3 regions of the Mesobacillus sp. LC4 genome follow, and region 2 is predicted to be linked to each of the others. Evidence: riboswitches for the same ligand, from Rfam matches in the RefSeq annotation. Region 2 holds a riboswitch; each other region holds the start of a gene.
What was found. Region 2 has a riboswitch for lysine ahead of AB5I83_RS12755 (amidohydrolase). Riboswitches for the same ligand answer to the same signal wherever they lie in the genome.
Positions count from the first base shown of each region.

Region 1: linked by a shared signal. The riboswitch ahead of AB5I83_RS10335 (Na+/H+ antiporter NhaC family protein) and the one ahead of AB5I83_RS12755 (amidohydrolase) in region 2 are both predicted to bind lysine.
Region 3: linked by a shared signal. The riboswitch ahead of AB5I83_RS00305 (aspartate kinase) and the one ahead of AB5I83_RS12755 (amidohydrolase) in region 2 are both predicted to bind lysine.

Region 1 covers NZ_JBGCUB010000002.1:816,965-822,245, reverse strand. The annotation lists gene AB5I83_RS10340 (sodium-dependent transporter) at 1-825, opposite strand, end outside; gene AB5I83_RS10335 (Na+/H+ antiporter NhaC family protein) at 1,077-2,663, opposite strand; lysine riboswitch at 2,807-2,991, opposite strand; gene yunB (sporulation protein YunB) at 3,058-3,816, opposite strand; gene AB5I83_RS10325 (HD-GYP domain-containing protein) at 3,913-5,025, opposite strand; gene AB5I83_RS10320 (YunC family protein) at 5,275-5,281, opposite strand, start outside.
Region 2 covers NZ_JBGCUB010000003.1:375,920-381,200, forward strand. The annotation lists gene AB5I83_RS12740 (hypothetical protein) at 81-275, opposite strand; gene AB5I83_RS12745 (hypothetical protein) at 281-484, opposite strand; gene AB5I83_RS12750 (methyl-accepting chemotaxis protein) at 510-2,255, opposite strand; gene AB5I83_RS12755 (amidohydrolase) at 2,366-3,964, opposite strand; lysine riboswitch at 4,115-4,293, opposite strand; gene AB5I83_RS12760 (nuclease-related domain-containing protein) at 4,402-5,281, shown strand, end outside.
Region 3 covers NZ_JBGCUB010000001.1:62,288-67,568, forward strand. The annotation lists gene AB5I83_RS00295 (hypothetical protein) at 1-815, shown strand, start outside; gene uvrC (excinuclease ABC subunit UvrC) at 831-2,603, shown strand; lysine riboswitch at 2,673-2,850, shown strand; gene AB5I83_RS00305 (aspartate kinase) at 3,002-4,234, shown strand; gene AB5I83_RS00310 (YslB family protein) at 4,677-5,129, opposite strand.

The DNA.
Region 1 (5,281 bases), on a different contig from region 2:
TGCGAATACCCCGATTCCAGCCAGCAATTCAAAAGAAGAGTTGGCGAAAGCGGTAATGAATGCGTTATTTGTAATATCAGACTTCTTAGGAAGATAACTTGAGTACGTAATCATGATTGCAAATGCAATGGATAACGAGAAGAAAATCTGTCCATATGCTGCAACCCATACTTTACCATTCAGTATCTGACTCCAATCTGGCTTGAAGAATGCATTGACGCCATCAATGGCTCCATCCAGGGTTAATGCGCGAACAACGATTACAAAGAATAAAATAACAAGTGCAGGAATAAAAATCTTGTTCGCAACTTCGATCCCTTTCTTGACTCCCTTGAACAGGATACCAAGAGTGATGACCCAAACAATGACCAATGGAAGGAATACACCAGGTACGATACTTCCAACCTGGCCAGCGTCAACTACCTTTAAATAGTCACCAACAAGGAAGGTCAGCGGATCGTCTCCCCATTGCTTGCTTAATGAGAAATAAGCGTAAGACATTGCCCATGCGATGATGACTGCATAATAAGTCGAGATGACAAAAGAGACGGCGAGCTGCCACCAGCCAATCCACTCAGCACCTTTACGCATTTTGAAGTAACTTAATGGTGCAGAACCACGGTACTTATGGCCAATTGTGAATTCCAAAATCAAAATCGGAATACCTGCTGTCAAGAGTGCGAATAAGTATGGGAAGAAGAATGCTCCCCCGCCATTCTCATAAGCTACTCCCGGGAAACGCCAAATATTTCCCAACCCGACTGCCGATCCTACCGCGGCAAGAATAAATCCCGCCCTTGTTCCCCACTGTGGACGATTTTCCATTTTTAATCCCCCTCGCCTTCTAATCACCTGGAAAATATTGATGAATTAGAAAGTTTTATATTTTCAGATTATTTAGTCTAGGAATAGTATAGCTAGTTTTTAATTGCTTGTCAAAATATTATTTTCCTCATAATAAAAATATTCCTAAAAAATTTTTCCCAACTATACCAACTACCCTATTAATCAAGATTCTATTCCCACTTTCTTGAAAATATGAAAAAGACTGTCTGAGAATCAGACAGCCTTAAACATTATTCTGCAAGATTTTCTTTTAACATTTCTTCCTGGGTTGTCTTGCTTCCGAAGATGAAAGCAAAAGCAATAAGCAGGATTGCTACAGCCGCAAGTGCAGCCACCGTGCTTCCAGTGAAGCCAATGACCAGGAATCCGACAGATGCTATCGCTGCCGAAATCAAAGCGTATGGCAGCTGGGTCATGACATGATCTAAGTGATGTGAGCCAGCACCAGTTGATGATAGGATCGTTGTATCGGAAATTGGTGAGCAGTGGTCACCAAATACCGCGCCCGCCAATACAGCGGCCAATGCTGGGAGCATGATCGTGATATCAGCTGCAGCAGCGATATCCCCTGCAATTGGCAGCAGGATGCCGAATGATCCCCATGAAGTACCTGTTGAGAAAGCCATGATTCCAGCTACAAGGAATAGCAGGAACGGCAGGAACGAGATATTGATATTAGAGCTTTCGACAATCCCTGCAAGATATTTACCAGTTTCTAGTCTGCCAATCAAATCAACAATCACCCATGCAAAGACCAGGATATAGATCGCAGGAAGCATGGATTTAATACCTTCAACAATTCCTTTTCCAAAAACATTGGCATTGATGCCCTTTAATACGACAGCTTGTCTTACGAACAGAACCAGCGCTACAGCAAGGCCTAGCAAACCTCCGGTGACAAGCGACTTCGTTACATCAGTGTTTTCAAAAATCCCGAATATGGTCACTTCACCTTCAACAGCGCTAGCGCCTGTCCAAAGCATCATGCCAACTGTTCCAGCAACAAGGGCAATAATCGGCCATACTAGGTCTCCTACTGTCCCTTTCGAGCTTGTAGGCAGGTCATCCTTCAGTTCTCCCGGTACAGGCTTGTCCTGAGGAACGACAATTCCTTCTGTGATTGCACGTTCTTCATGCATTTTCATCGGTCCGATTTCGATATTGCGAAGAGCTACGATAAAGACCATTGCTAATGCTGCAAGTGCGTAAAAATTCATAGGTACGATTTGCATGAATCCAGAGAATGCACTATATTCATTAACACCATGTGCAGCAAGGATTGTACCGATCAAAGCAATGATGTATGCACCCCAGCTGGAAATCGGAGAAATCACACACATTGGTGCTGAAGTTGAATCAATAATATAAGCAAGCTTCGCCCGAGAAACCTTCTGTCGGTCTGTGATCGGACGAGTGACTTGGCCAACCGCCAAAGCATTAAAATAGTCATCAATGAAGATAATAATTCCTAGAAATGCACCGACAAGCTGTGCTCCAACCCTCGTTTTCACACGCTTCATTGCCCATTCGCCAAATGCTCGGCTTCCGCCAGAAATGGAAATGAACGCAGTGATTGTTCCCAATAATAATAAGAATAAGATAATGTACAAACTATATGTGTTCAGTTCTCCATCTGCGACAACGATTCCTTTTGCCGCGTCCCACATAATAGCAAATGTTTCTCCGATATTGAATTCAGCTAGCAAAAAAGCCGCTGCGATGATGCCTGTCCCCAATGATAATAGTACTCGTCTTGTGATGACTACCATCAGGATTGCCACTAATGGCGGCAACAATGAAAAAATTGTGTTTTCCATTCTTTCTTTCTCCTCCTTGTTTTTGACAGGGGGAAACTTTTACATGAAAAGAGTTTAGTTGCTTTCTTTTAAAAAAATACAAAAAAGGGCAACGATAGAGAACATTCTATCGCTGCCCTTAATAAGCAACTAGTGTCTCCATCACGATCTGTAGCTCCCCATTATGGATATACCTCCATAATGACAGTGATACTCTTGTTCAAAGTATCCCCAGCAATAAAAAATGTGACTCACTTTGTTATTGCTTCGGCAAGATTCCCTTTTAGCTGTGATCAACGTTGTCATCCTCACACAGCTTACTCTTGAATCCTGCGCCTCTACCCCATCGGAATGATGTGGTTTATTATTCAATTGGTTTTATAATATAACAATATCGCTAACTTGACAACTGTTTTTATTCTCCAGGAAGCTGGATGGCTGGTGATGTATCTCCTCCACCATTGTAAAACTGCGGAACTTTTCCTGGGTAGTAGAAACTGCCAATCGGAATGTTTTCCTGGACAGTAGCGATTTCGGTCGCAAAAGGAATGATAATCTGAACATTTACTTTTACTCTAACCGATACATTGATCAATGTATTGTTGATCCCATGTTCTTCAGTATCCCAGACAACATCCGCTGTCACATCACCGATTGCATTGAATTTTACTGGAACTCTCGGGCCCATATTACCTAATAGTGCATTATTGGTTGCCTGGCCCAATGGAACATAATAGATGATTCCTGCTTCCCTGTCTTCTTCATCGGTGACAAGCTCGACATCTGATAGCATCTCTAGCGAGGTGAGATTCCCTCTTTCTGCTTCCTTAAGGTTCATTTGCACAATATTAGTTGTTTCTGCCTTTACCCTGTTGATGATTTCTGTATTGAACTTCACTACAGTGGTCGTTCCGCCATCTACAGGGACGAATTCTATCACCTTATCAATATCCATCCCGCTGGCGATTTTTTTATTGATGGCCTTATTGATCACCAGGGTGGCAATCTTCCTTGTCTGGGATTCTGCATATTTCATCAATGTGGGCTCTAGCCCTTTATCTATGATCCAGAGTCCTGCTGCTGTTGAAAAGGAAAAAAAGACGAATGTCAGCAGGAATACATACCTGAAAGGCAAGGGCCCTTTCCGAGGCAGCCGCCGGCCGAATTTTGCCAAAATAAATCCCCCCTCTAAAGCTATATGTATGCTTTAAAGGGGGGAACTAGCCTAAAAACTATAATTAACTTTGTATGACTACATGGACTCTATAAATTAATAACTATTGGCAGCATACTCATATTTAATGATCGTATCGCAGCTGACAATCATCAGCGATAAGCTGGACTTCAGGTCGAGGTGATACGGCTCCACTCTTAGCCCGTTTTCCTCAAGGATACGGACAACAGGCCGCTCACTCAAGCCAGGATTCTGCTCGGCCACTACTCCCTTCCGGCCATCACTCAGGATGACAGTCAGACCGACCGGATAGATTGCCACAGCCCTGCGGAAAGCATCGACCACTTTTGGATCAAAAAGACTCCCTGCGCCTGAATATAGGATTTCCAGGCCTTCATGCGGCAGCATGGCCGGCCGGTATACTCTATTAGAGGTGACGGCATCAAACACATCCGCTACACCAAGTATTTTTCCGAACAGGTGGATTTCCTCTTCCTTCAATCCGCGCGGGTACCCTCCGCCATTCAACCGTTCATGATGCTGATAAGCACAGTGAGCGACAATCAGCGGGACAGTTGGAATATTCCTTAGCATCTGGAATCCGTCCTCGGCATGGGCCTTGATGATCTGGAATTCTTCCGCAGTCAACTTGCCTGGCTTCGACAAAATTTCCTCAGGCACGTTCATTTTGCCAACATCATGTAAAATCGCACCCAGCCCAAGCTGCTCAAGCTCCTTTGGCGTAAGTTTCATTTCAATCCCGATTGCCAAAGCATACAATGTAACGTTCAGGGAATGGGAAAAAATATAATGGTCATGCAGGAATACATCGGACAGCAAGTTCAGCAGTTCTTTGCTCCTTTGCAGCTCATCAAGCAAATCACTGATCAGCTTCTTGAAGGTCCTCGCTGATTTTTCAAGTACAAAGGTCTGCGAAACCTTTGTATCCAGTTGGATTTGCTTGAACGTATCTCCGATTGTCATGATCGCATTGACGCGTAATTCATCTGATATGGAATTTTTCACGATGATATCATCTGTGTCAGGGTCTTTGATATAAATATAGTCAATACCAAACTCTTCTAGACGTCTAAGGATCTTTCCCTCAAGACGCGCGCCCACGTTCAAAAGAACTTGGCCCTTGTCATTATAAATGGCTTTTCCGAGTAAAGCCCCTTCCTCTACCGAAGTGGTGGCTACGAGTCTCATTATAATTCCCACTTTATCTGTTAGTTGAGGTGGCTGAGTCAATGCCACAAAATAAGAAAATTTTACATAAAACGACAATATTTTCTTTATATTCTATCACAATAATTATAGCTGTGGTGACACCTTTTCATTTTTTGAGTTGGGAAAAAAGCAGTTCAGTTATTATATCGGATGCCAGCGTTTCTTCTTAACCATTGCCATCATTTATTCACATTTATATAAAAAGACAGCCATTCAGGCTGTCTTTAGTTAATTC
Region 2 (5,281 bases):
TAAGTGAGGAAATTTATACTTACTTATCCATTAAAAGAGGGAATGAGCTAAGCAGCTCATTCCCTTTGTTTGTTGACGATTTAGTAGTAATAAAACGGATATCTAGGCGGCGGGCAGCACGGATAAACCGGCGGGTAAAATCCACCATAGTAAGGGCGCGGATAAAACAAAGCGCCTCCCAATAATCCACCAGCCAAACCACCTAAGAATGGCAATCCAAAGCCCCAGCCGAACCTCTGATCGTGCGAACGATAAGGATGTCTGTATGCATGCATACGGCTTACCTCCCTCTTCTCTTTTTATCTTCATTAATTTTATATGCGTTTATCATGGTTTTGGCTTGGGCGAATGCACATGGGATGTGGATTTCAGGGTTGTAGGCTTGTGCTGGAGCATTGGTATCTCTATTTCCGAATCTATTCCTAAATGGGCCTTTCAGGATGAAAAATTGTCCTCCATTCAAAAAAAGAAGCATGAAAGCCACTTTGGGCCTCCATGCTTCCAAACTATTAAACTTTAAATTTCGCGACCATTTCTCTCAGATTCTCTGCAAGTCGTGCAAGTGATGCGGATGATGAAGCGACTTCTTCCATGGAAGCCAGCTGCTCTTCTGTTGCGGATGCGATTTCTGCAGTGCTTGCGACTGAGCCTCGGGCGATTTTGGTCACCTCATCGATTGAGGCGTTCACCTGCATGACGCTCGCTGACATCTCTTCTGAAATCGCGGAGACTTCCTGGATTTCCGAACTGACATTTTCAATCGATTTTAGAATCTCGTCAAATGTCTTTCCAGTGTCTTCTACCAACAAAGTTCCCTCGGAGATTTCCGCTGTTCCTTTGTTCATCATTTCAACGACCTGGTGGGTTTCTTTTTGAATCACTTCGATCAAGCCGGAAATCTGACTCGCTGACTGTCTTGAGAGCTCAGCAAGCTTTCGGACTTCATCGGCGACGACCGCGAATCCTTTTCCATGTTCACCGGCTCTTGCAGCTTCAATGGCAGCGTTCAGGGCCAGCAAATTTGTCTGGTCAGCGATTCCCGTAATGACCTCAATGATTTTGCCAATCTCAGCCGATTTTCGATCCAAATCCTTGATGACGGCATTCGTTTCACTTGTCGTATGATTGATTGTTTTCATTTTCTCGATCACTTTTTCCAAGGAATCATGTCCGAGCATTGCCTGTTTTGTCGTATCAGCCGCAGACTCTGCGACAGTGGAAGTCGTAACGGCAACCCGCTGGATTCCTTCCGACATCTCTCCTACCGCTTTCGCACTTTCTTCCGTATTCTTGCTTTGCAGTTCTGCACCGCCGGCAACTTCCTGGATGGCTGTTGCTACCTGATTTGTTGCCGAGTTAGTCTGATCCGCACTTGCCATCATTTCTTCAGCAGATGCCGCAACCTGCTCGGATGTACTGCTAACTTGATAAATCAAATTCCGCAAGTTGGTTGCCATTTCATTGAAATCGGCTGCCAACTGGCCAATTTCGTCGTTATTTTTCACATTGATTTTTTCAATAGCCAGATTTCCGTCAGCCATTTGCTTAGCTGCATGTGATACAAGCTGGACAGGCTTTGAAATGATCCTGCTGATATAGGTAGCAATCACTGTTCCGATGATAAAAGCAGCTGCACTGAGCAAAATGATGAGCAGCGCTACTTTCTGTACTTGTCCGGATAAAGTTTCACTCGTAGCATTCAACGCATCCTGCTGGTACTCGATTGCATCCTCTGCCGCAGAATTCAGGTTGAAGATGAGTGGATTCCCTTCTTTCTGCATAAGCAATCGGACCTTGACCGCCTGTTCATCTCTTATTAAAACAAAGGCCTCTGAAGCGACTTCATAATATTGCGCTTCGGCTGCAATCAGATTTTCCCCTACCTTTTTCCCCTCGGAAGATTCTGTTGTGCTCATATATTTCTTAGAGCTTTTCTTAAAATCTTCAACAGCACCCTCAAATTCAATCAGACTTTCACCATCGCCATTTGCCATATATTTTTGAAGTGCCAGCTGCTCCCTCATGATGGCATCCTTCATCTCGACAATCAGATTCAGCTTGTCCATCCGGTCTTCAATGGATGATGAGTATTGGCTGTTCATTTTATTAAACTCAAAGTTTGAGATAATGGCCACGACAGCCAACAAAGCCAATACTGAAAAAAAACCCGCCAATAACTTGGCACGGACACTGGTTTTCATTTGCGGTTTTGCGAATCTTACCTGTGGTTTTGCGAATCTCTTTTTGAATTTCATTTTCCGCTCTCCTGTCCAGTAATATTAATTACCCCTCTTACCTTCTATTTCGGCTAAGATTCAGAAAATTTTAGGACTTTAGTTATAAAAACTCAAAAAAAAAGAAGGCTCTATGAAAGCCTTCGATACTTGATTTCACCGCCAATGATGGTCATCTCGATATTCATTGATAAAAGCTCGTCTGCATCCTTCATTTCAAATGGATTTTTTGAATATACGGTCAGGTCAGCTAATTTTCCTCTTGCAATCGTGCCTTTTAGAGTCTCTTCGTTCGTCGGGTAAGCTCCTAATTCTGTAAAAAGACGGAACGCGTCGACCATCGACAGTTTCTGCTCTGGCACGTAGCCATCGTGAATTTCGCCTGGCTTTTTCCGGGTGACGGCTGCATGGATTCCGAGAATAGGATCGACTGGCTCAACCGGAGAATCAGAACCCCCTGCACAAATGACGCCTGCATCCATCAAAGTTTTCCAGGCGTATGAAAGCTTGATCCGCTCTGCGCCAAGGCGCTCCTGAACCCAAGGAAAGTCACTCGCAATGAAGCGCGGCTGAATATCGGCAATCCGGCTTGGTGATTTCAGGCGAGGAATCAATTCCTCCCGCAGAACCTGGGCATGTATCAGCCTGTCACGATAAGCTGCAGCCGGGAACTGGTCCAGCACATCAAGAACATTTTCCAGCGCCTGGTCACCAATTGTATGGACCGCAATCGGCATGTCCAGTTCGCGTGCCCCTTTCACGATTTCATAGAGCTGCTCCTGGTCATACATGGCATCACCATAGTGACCCGGCGCATCGCTATAAGGCTCCGACAACAAAGCGGTCCTTCGTCCAAACGCCCCGTCAGCAAAAACTTTCACCGCACCGATTTGCAGCATGTCATTGCCATAGCCCGTGTACATTCCCGCTTCCTTTAGGTTTGGTAAAAATTCATGGTTTATCAGGAGATTGCTTCGTAAACCAAGCTGCTCTCCATTTAATAGCTCATTGAATAGATCCCACGTTTTTTCGAGACCCCCGAGATAGAGCGGATCATTCGTATGGACACTTGTCAGCCCTTTGCTCATCGCATAATGCATCGTCTGCCTCATCGCTTTTTTCCAGTCATCGTATGAACGCTCAGGAATGTATGCCCTGATCAGATTCGCCGCTGACTCGAGGAACAGGCCAGTCGGCTGTTTCGTGATTTCATCCAGGACGATGGTGCCGCCCTCCGGCACTGTGATCGCCGGATGATAGCCGCTCACTTCCAATGCTTTACTGTTGACAAGGGTCGCGTGCAGGCACGTCCTTGTTAAAAATAACGGGTTGGCTGGTGCCACATAATCCAGCTCACCAATCGTCGGAATTCCTCCGTCTGTAAAAAGATTCTCATCCCAGCTTGAGCCGACAATCCATTCACCAGGCTCAACCTGGTCGGCTTTTGCCTTGATTTTTGCCAGCATCTCATGCCTTGATGTGATTCCTACAAAATCAAGGTTGATGAAGCTATCCGCCATGATGGATAGGTGAAGGTGGCTGTCAATGAGGCCTGGCGTGGCCGTCTTCCCTTCAAGGTCAATGATTTGTGCCTGGCTTCCCCAGTGCAGCACCATGTCCTCGGTAGTTCCCATATCAATAAAACGGCCATTTTCGATGACCACTGCCTGTACAATTGGATTTCGTGAATTGAATGTATAGATGGTTCCATTTTTGTAGATGGTTCTCAAGAAGATTCTCCCCTTTAGATAAAATGTGAATGCCTGGGGAGTGCGTCAGGAGTTTGATAGAAGGGGGATAGTTGGTAAGCTCTGGCATACAAAAAAGCAATGACAGAAAATAACCTACCATTGCTTTTACAATATACGTTATCCTCCATTTCGATCAGTAGTTCTCCATGCACAAAACCCCGCATGACAGTCTGCTCCTTATTCAGAAAGCAGCCCAGCAATAATCAGTCTGACCCTGATTACGCTTCGGCAAACAACCCTTTCAGCCACCATCAACGATTGTCGATCTCCGATGGACTACTCTTGTTATTCGCTCCTCTACCTCACCGATCTGATAAGATCATATGAAATTAGGTTAATAGTATCATAAATGTCCAAGAATGTTCACTGATTTTTGCTTGACATTCTTTTACAATGAAAAAGAAAGGAAGTGGAATATGATAGTAAAAGAACGAACCAAACCAGAAGAACTAGTATTGTTGCAGGCTCTAAAGCCAAGAATGGAATTAGAAGAGAAAGATGCGCAAAACCTATGGACACTGGAGAAAGGCTATGAGGGTGAAGTCCAATTCGACAAATGGTTTACGGAATACCAAGTTGAAAGTCTCATTATCAACGACCTGTTACTGGAAGTGAATGGCACCCTTTTTCAAATCGATTCGTTTGTGATCACACAGGACCGGTTGCATCTTTTTGAAGTGAAGAATCTTGAAGGGGACTATTATCTGGACGGAGACAAATTCAAAACTGTTGCCGGCAAAGAAACCAAAAACCCCCTCCACCAATTAAGCCGCGCAGAATCACTCCTTAAACAATTGCTCAAGGAACTTGGCTATTACATTCCTCTTGAACCTCACCTCGTGTTCATTAACCCAGAATTCGCCCTGCTGCAAGCACCATTGAAATCACCCATTATTTTACCCAACCAACTCAACCGTTTTATGGATAAAATGAACAGAACCTCTTCCAAGCTGAATAACAAACATACCAAATTGGCCGAAGCGCTATTGTCCTTGCATATTAAGAAATCACCGTATTCAAGAGTGCCGAGCTATGATTTTGGTATGTTGAGGAAAGGGGTTATTTGTGGAGGGTGCGGGGGGTTTTGTGAAATTTATAGTAAAAGCAAATTCATTTGCAGTCACTGTGGACTCACGGGGGATATTGATACCGCTGTGGTTCGAACAGTTAAGGAATTTCAAATGCTCTTTCCTGAAATTAAGGTTACAACACAGACTATATTTGATTGGAGTGGCGGCATACTATCCAAGAAAACCCTTAGAAGAATATTAAAAGATAACCTTACTTACATTGGTG
Region 3 (5,281 bases), on a different contig from region 2:
AACTCTCTTTCCTGGCAAGGCTGGACGCTTTCCTGTTTACCAATATTTTGTGGTGGGGAATGTTTTCACGAACAACTGTTTTGATGGTATTATATATAGTTATCGGCATCGTTCTATTATTGCCGGGAGCAAATAGAAAAGATTATAAGAAAATCAGTGACCAAAAAGAAGATACTGTTAAGAAGGAAGATACTTTTCAGAAGGAAAACGCCTTTAACAAGACGAATACCTTTCAGAAGAAACACCTCGTTGAGGAGAAAAACACTCTTCAGCTCGGGATATTACTGCTTCTCGCTTACAGTGTTTGGGCTCTTTTTGCCCAGAATATCGATAAGCCAAGACATATACTGCCGCTGGCGCTATTACTGGTGTTTCTTGGCCTTATTGTCTTTTTAAAAAAAAGGGCAGGGACGTACGCAAGGCTTCTCATAGTATTGGTCATCATTGCCCAGGCAATTATTTCTTCGACTTATATACAAAAACAGGCCAAAAATGAGCCCGCAGTCTATCAGCTTGCTCATTATATGGAGGAGCAACCGGAGGATTTCATCCTGTATACATGGGAAGAAACAAGAGTCCTTCAATATTTGGGAATGTCTTACCCACATAAAAGAATTTTCACCTACAGGAATTTCCTTCATGACCAAGGGTTATATAAAGGTAAGACAATTTATCTTACTAACAGTGTTATCGATGGTTTCTCTTCCCAGGGTTATGACCTTGGCGGGAATCTCGAGAAGGTAGAGACCTTTAAATCAGATGAAATTTTCGACCCAATCTATCATGAGATTATTTTATATAAATGGACACCGTAACAGGAGGTGAACGGCATGAATGACCAAATTAGGAATAAGCTTGCGCTTCTCCCTGCTCAGCCAGGTTGTTATTTGATGAAGGACAGGCAGGGGACCATCATTTACGTGGGGAAAGCCAAAGTATTGAAGAACAGGGTGCGCTCTTATTTTACAGGATCACATGATGGTAAAACGCTTCGACTTGTCAATGAAATCGAGGATTTTGAGTATATCGTCACGTCCTCCGATATGGAAGCTTTGCTGCTGGAGATCAATCTAATCAAAAAGCATGACCCGAAATACAATATCATGCTTAAAGATGATAAATCATATCCGTTCATCAAGCTGACTGCTGAAAGGCATCCTAAGCTGATCATTACCAGGAAAGTCAAGAAGGATAGCGGCAAATATTTTGGGCCATATCCGAATGTCCAGGCGGCGAACGAGACGAAGAAGCTGCTGGATAGGATTTATCCGCTCCGGAAATGCTCGACGCTGCCCGACCGAGTCTGCCTCTATTATCATATGGGACAATGTCTTGCGCCTTGCGTCAAGGACGTCAGCAAGGATGAGTATAAGCAGATCACGGATGAAATCACGAAGTTCCTGAATGGCGGCTACAAGGATATCAAGGAAGATTTGAGTGCTAAAATGGCCGCCGCTGCCGAAGAGTTGGACTTTGAACGAGCGAAGGAATTCCGCGATAAAATCGCCCACATCGAGGCAACAATGGAAAAGCAAAAGATGACAACGACTGATTTTACGGATCGCGATGTGTTTGGCTATGCTGTTGACAAAGGCTGGATGTGTGTACAGGTCTTCTTCATCCGTCAGGGGAAATTGATTGAGCGAGAAGTTTCCATGTTCCCAATTCACAATGAACCCGAAGAGGATATCCTCACATACCTGGGACAATTTTATTCGAAAAACGAGCATTTCAAACCGAAGGAAGTTTTGGTTCCGGAGGGCGTGGATCTTGAACTGGCAGAAGGGCTGCTTGAAGTAAAGGTCCTGAAGCCGCAGCGCGGAAAGAAGAAGGAGCTTGTCCACCTCGCATCCAAGAATGCAGGGATCGCTCTGAAAGAAAAGTTCTCGTTAATCGAGCGTGATGAGGAGCGTACCATCAAGGCTGTTGAAAATCTTGGCCAACAAATGGGCATTTACACTCCTCACCGGATCGAGTCTTTTGATAACTCCAATATCCAGGGAACCGATCCGGTATCAGCGATGATTGTTTTTATCGACGGCAAGCCGGAAAAAAGGGAGTACCGCAAATACAAGATTAAATCGGTCAAGGGCCCGGATGATTATGAATCAATGAGGGAAGTCGTAAGGCGCAGGTATACCCGTGTCTTGAGAGAGGGGTTGCCCCTCCCGGATTTGATTATCATCGATGGCGGAAAAGGCCATATCGAGTCCGCTCGGGATGTACTTGAAAATGAGCTGGGACTTGATATTCCAATCGCTGGGCTGGCCAAGGATGACAAGCACAGGACCTCCCAGCTGCTCTATGGAAACCCGCTGCAGGTGATCGAACTGCCTCGTAACAGCCAGGAATTTTACCTGCTGCAGAGAATCCAGGATGAAGTCCACCGGTTCGCGATTACTTTCCACCGCCAGCTAAGAGGCAAAAGTGCTTTTCAGTCATTGCTCGATGATATTCCAGGCATAGGCGAAAAGCGCAAAAAAGCCCTGTTGAAGCATTTCGGTTCGGTGAAAAAAATGAGGGAAGCCTCTGTGGAAGAGTTGAATGCTGCTGGTCTTCCGGCAAATGTTGCAGAGGAACTCTTTCAGAAATTGCAGAATTAATGTAGCATTCTATTTTTAGGTGTGCTATAATGATAAAAATTTCATATAGCTATCACTTTAGAGCATTAAAGTGAAGATAGAGGTGCGAGCTTCAAGAGTAAAAGTCTGGAGAATTTTAGGATTCAGAGATGGGCTTTGAAAGGGGATGTTCGCCGAAGTGAGAAAATGCCTATCCATTTTCACGCTGGTCCTTCGTTGAACAAACGCTGGATTGTCAAGATTGCCATCTTGGAGTGCTATCTCATGTTGCAGCGTATATACACGTTTATCAAGCAATGGGAGCCACTTCCATTGCTTTTTCTGTTTTTAAGGGCTATTTTTGACAGAATTACATATGCGGCGGAGTCATGGAAACTCTATTAGAGGCAAAATACAGAATGAAGAGGCAGGGGAAACCTATGGGATTGATTGTACAGAAATTCGGTGGAACATCGGTCGGCAATGTTGAAAGAATCAGGAATGCGGCAAGCAGGACAGCAGAAGAATTGCAGAATGGCAATAATGTGGTCGTAGTCGTATCAGCAATGGGCAAGACGACAGACCATCTTGTTGATATGGCAAATGATATTTCAAGCGCGCCATCGAAAAGAGAGATGGACATGCTGCTGACAACAGGCGAGCAAATTACGATCGCGCTATTTTCAATGGCATTGGCGCAAAATGGCATTGATGCCGTTTCCTATACAGGCTGGCAGGCTGGAATCAAAACGGAAGCTGTCCACGGCAACGCCCGGATTGTCGATATTGACACAGACAGGATTGCCAGGGACTTAGAGACTGGCAAGGTGGTCATTGTCGCCGGATTCCAGGGTGTTACGGATGACGGTCAAATCACGACACTTGGCCGCGGCGGCTCAGATACAACGGCAGTTGCTTTAGCAGCGGCACTGAAAGCTGATAAATGCGATATCTACACAGATGTGACCGGCGTGTTCACGACCGATCCACGATATGTGAAAAGTGCGAGGAAGCTGCTGAGCGTTTCCTATGATGAAATGCTAGAGTTGGCCAATCTAGGGGCAGGCGTGCTCCATCCGCGTGCGGTGGAATTCGCGAAAAACTATGGATTGCCACTTGAAGTAAGATCCAGCATGGAAAAAGAAAGAGGCACGATCATCGAGGAGGAGAATGAAATGGAACAGAATCTAATCGTACGCGGAGTAGCGTTTGAAGACCAAATCACGAGAGTATCAGTCCTTGGAGTCAGCACTTCATTAAAAGGACTTTCAACCATATTCACAACACTTGCACAGAACCACATCAATGTCGACATCATCGTTCAGAGCAGAACTGAAGCAGGGTTAGCCAACATTTCGTTCTCCATCAAGAGCAACGACCTTCCAGAGGCACTGGATGTATTGGAACGTAATAAAGAAACATTGAACTACCAGGCCGTTGAATCTGAAACAGGCCTCGCAAAAGTGTCCATCGTCGGTTCAGGCATGGTTTCCAATCCTGGCGTGGCCGCAAAAATGTTTGAAGTCCTCGAAGGAAACGGCATCCAGGTGAAAATGGTAAGCACATCCGAAATCAAGGTTTCAACCGTCGTTGATGAAAAACAAATGGTAAACGCAGTAGAATCACTGCACGAAGCATTTGAATTATACTCAGAAGCGGTTAAGACGAATTAAGAAAAGCTTTCCTGGTGTGTGGCCAGGAAAGCTTTTATGTATCATGCATGATACGGAAACGTAAAAGCCAATAAATATGCGGATAAAAGGGAGAATCGAAGAATTATCGTTACACTAAAGTGGAAAATGTACGGATAAAAGGGAGAAGTGAAGAATTACCGTCACATTAAAGCGGAAAATGTGCGGATAAAAGGGAGAAGTGAAGAATTACCGTCACATTAAAGTGGATAATTTGCGGATAAAAGGGAGAATCGAAGAACTACCGTCACATTAAAGCGAATAATGTGCGGATAAAAGGGAGAATCAAAGAATTATCGTCACATTAAGACGGAACATGGAGCGAAAACGAGACAACTGTGGATTCGAAATAATACATGGAAAAGGTCATTAGCGTTAATAAGGGCACAGCAACGGTTTTGCTGTGCCCTGGCATAATTCATTACTAGTCAATCAAATCACCCTTATCCCATTTGATCGTGAACAGGATTTTCGCTGATTTTTTATTGGGGTGTTCAAAGGCTTCTGTTGTAACATTTTTCTGCTGTTCCATTTGCTGGGCAATGAAACCTGCTTCTAGCTGGAATGTAGCGTTAGGGTTGTTTTTCAGTCTGGAGGAAATGAGCTCGCTGCTAAGTTCAAGCACCATTTCTCTTCGGGATTCTTCTTTGATGGTCAGTGTGCCCCAGCCGGCATCCTGGAAAAAGCGGATGGTTTCGTCAAGGGTTGATAATGGATATTTTCGGGCGAGGCGTTTTCCGGCCCAATACAGGATTTCAGCTGTGTCTTTGCCAAGCAGTTCCGGCAGGAGGACTTCCCTGATCAATTCATATCCAAACGCAGGGACAGCCAGTGGATCGCTATCGTTTTTTTGCTCAGAAGTAGTTATTTCACTCATGTTCTCCCCTCTTTCTATCACTCTATTATAAACAATTTGCCGCGAAAACATTAAATTAAAAAGTTGTTAAATTTTGTATGGTCTATGAAATTCTATAAACTTTTTCCATATTTATACCATACCCGAAACTGGGATCGTCAAAATTATTGTAT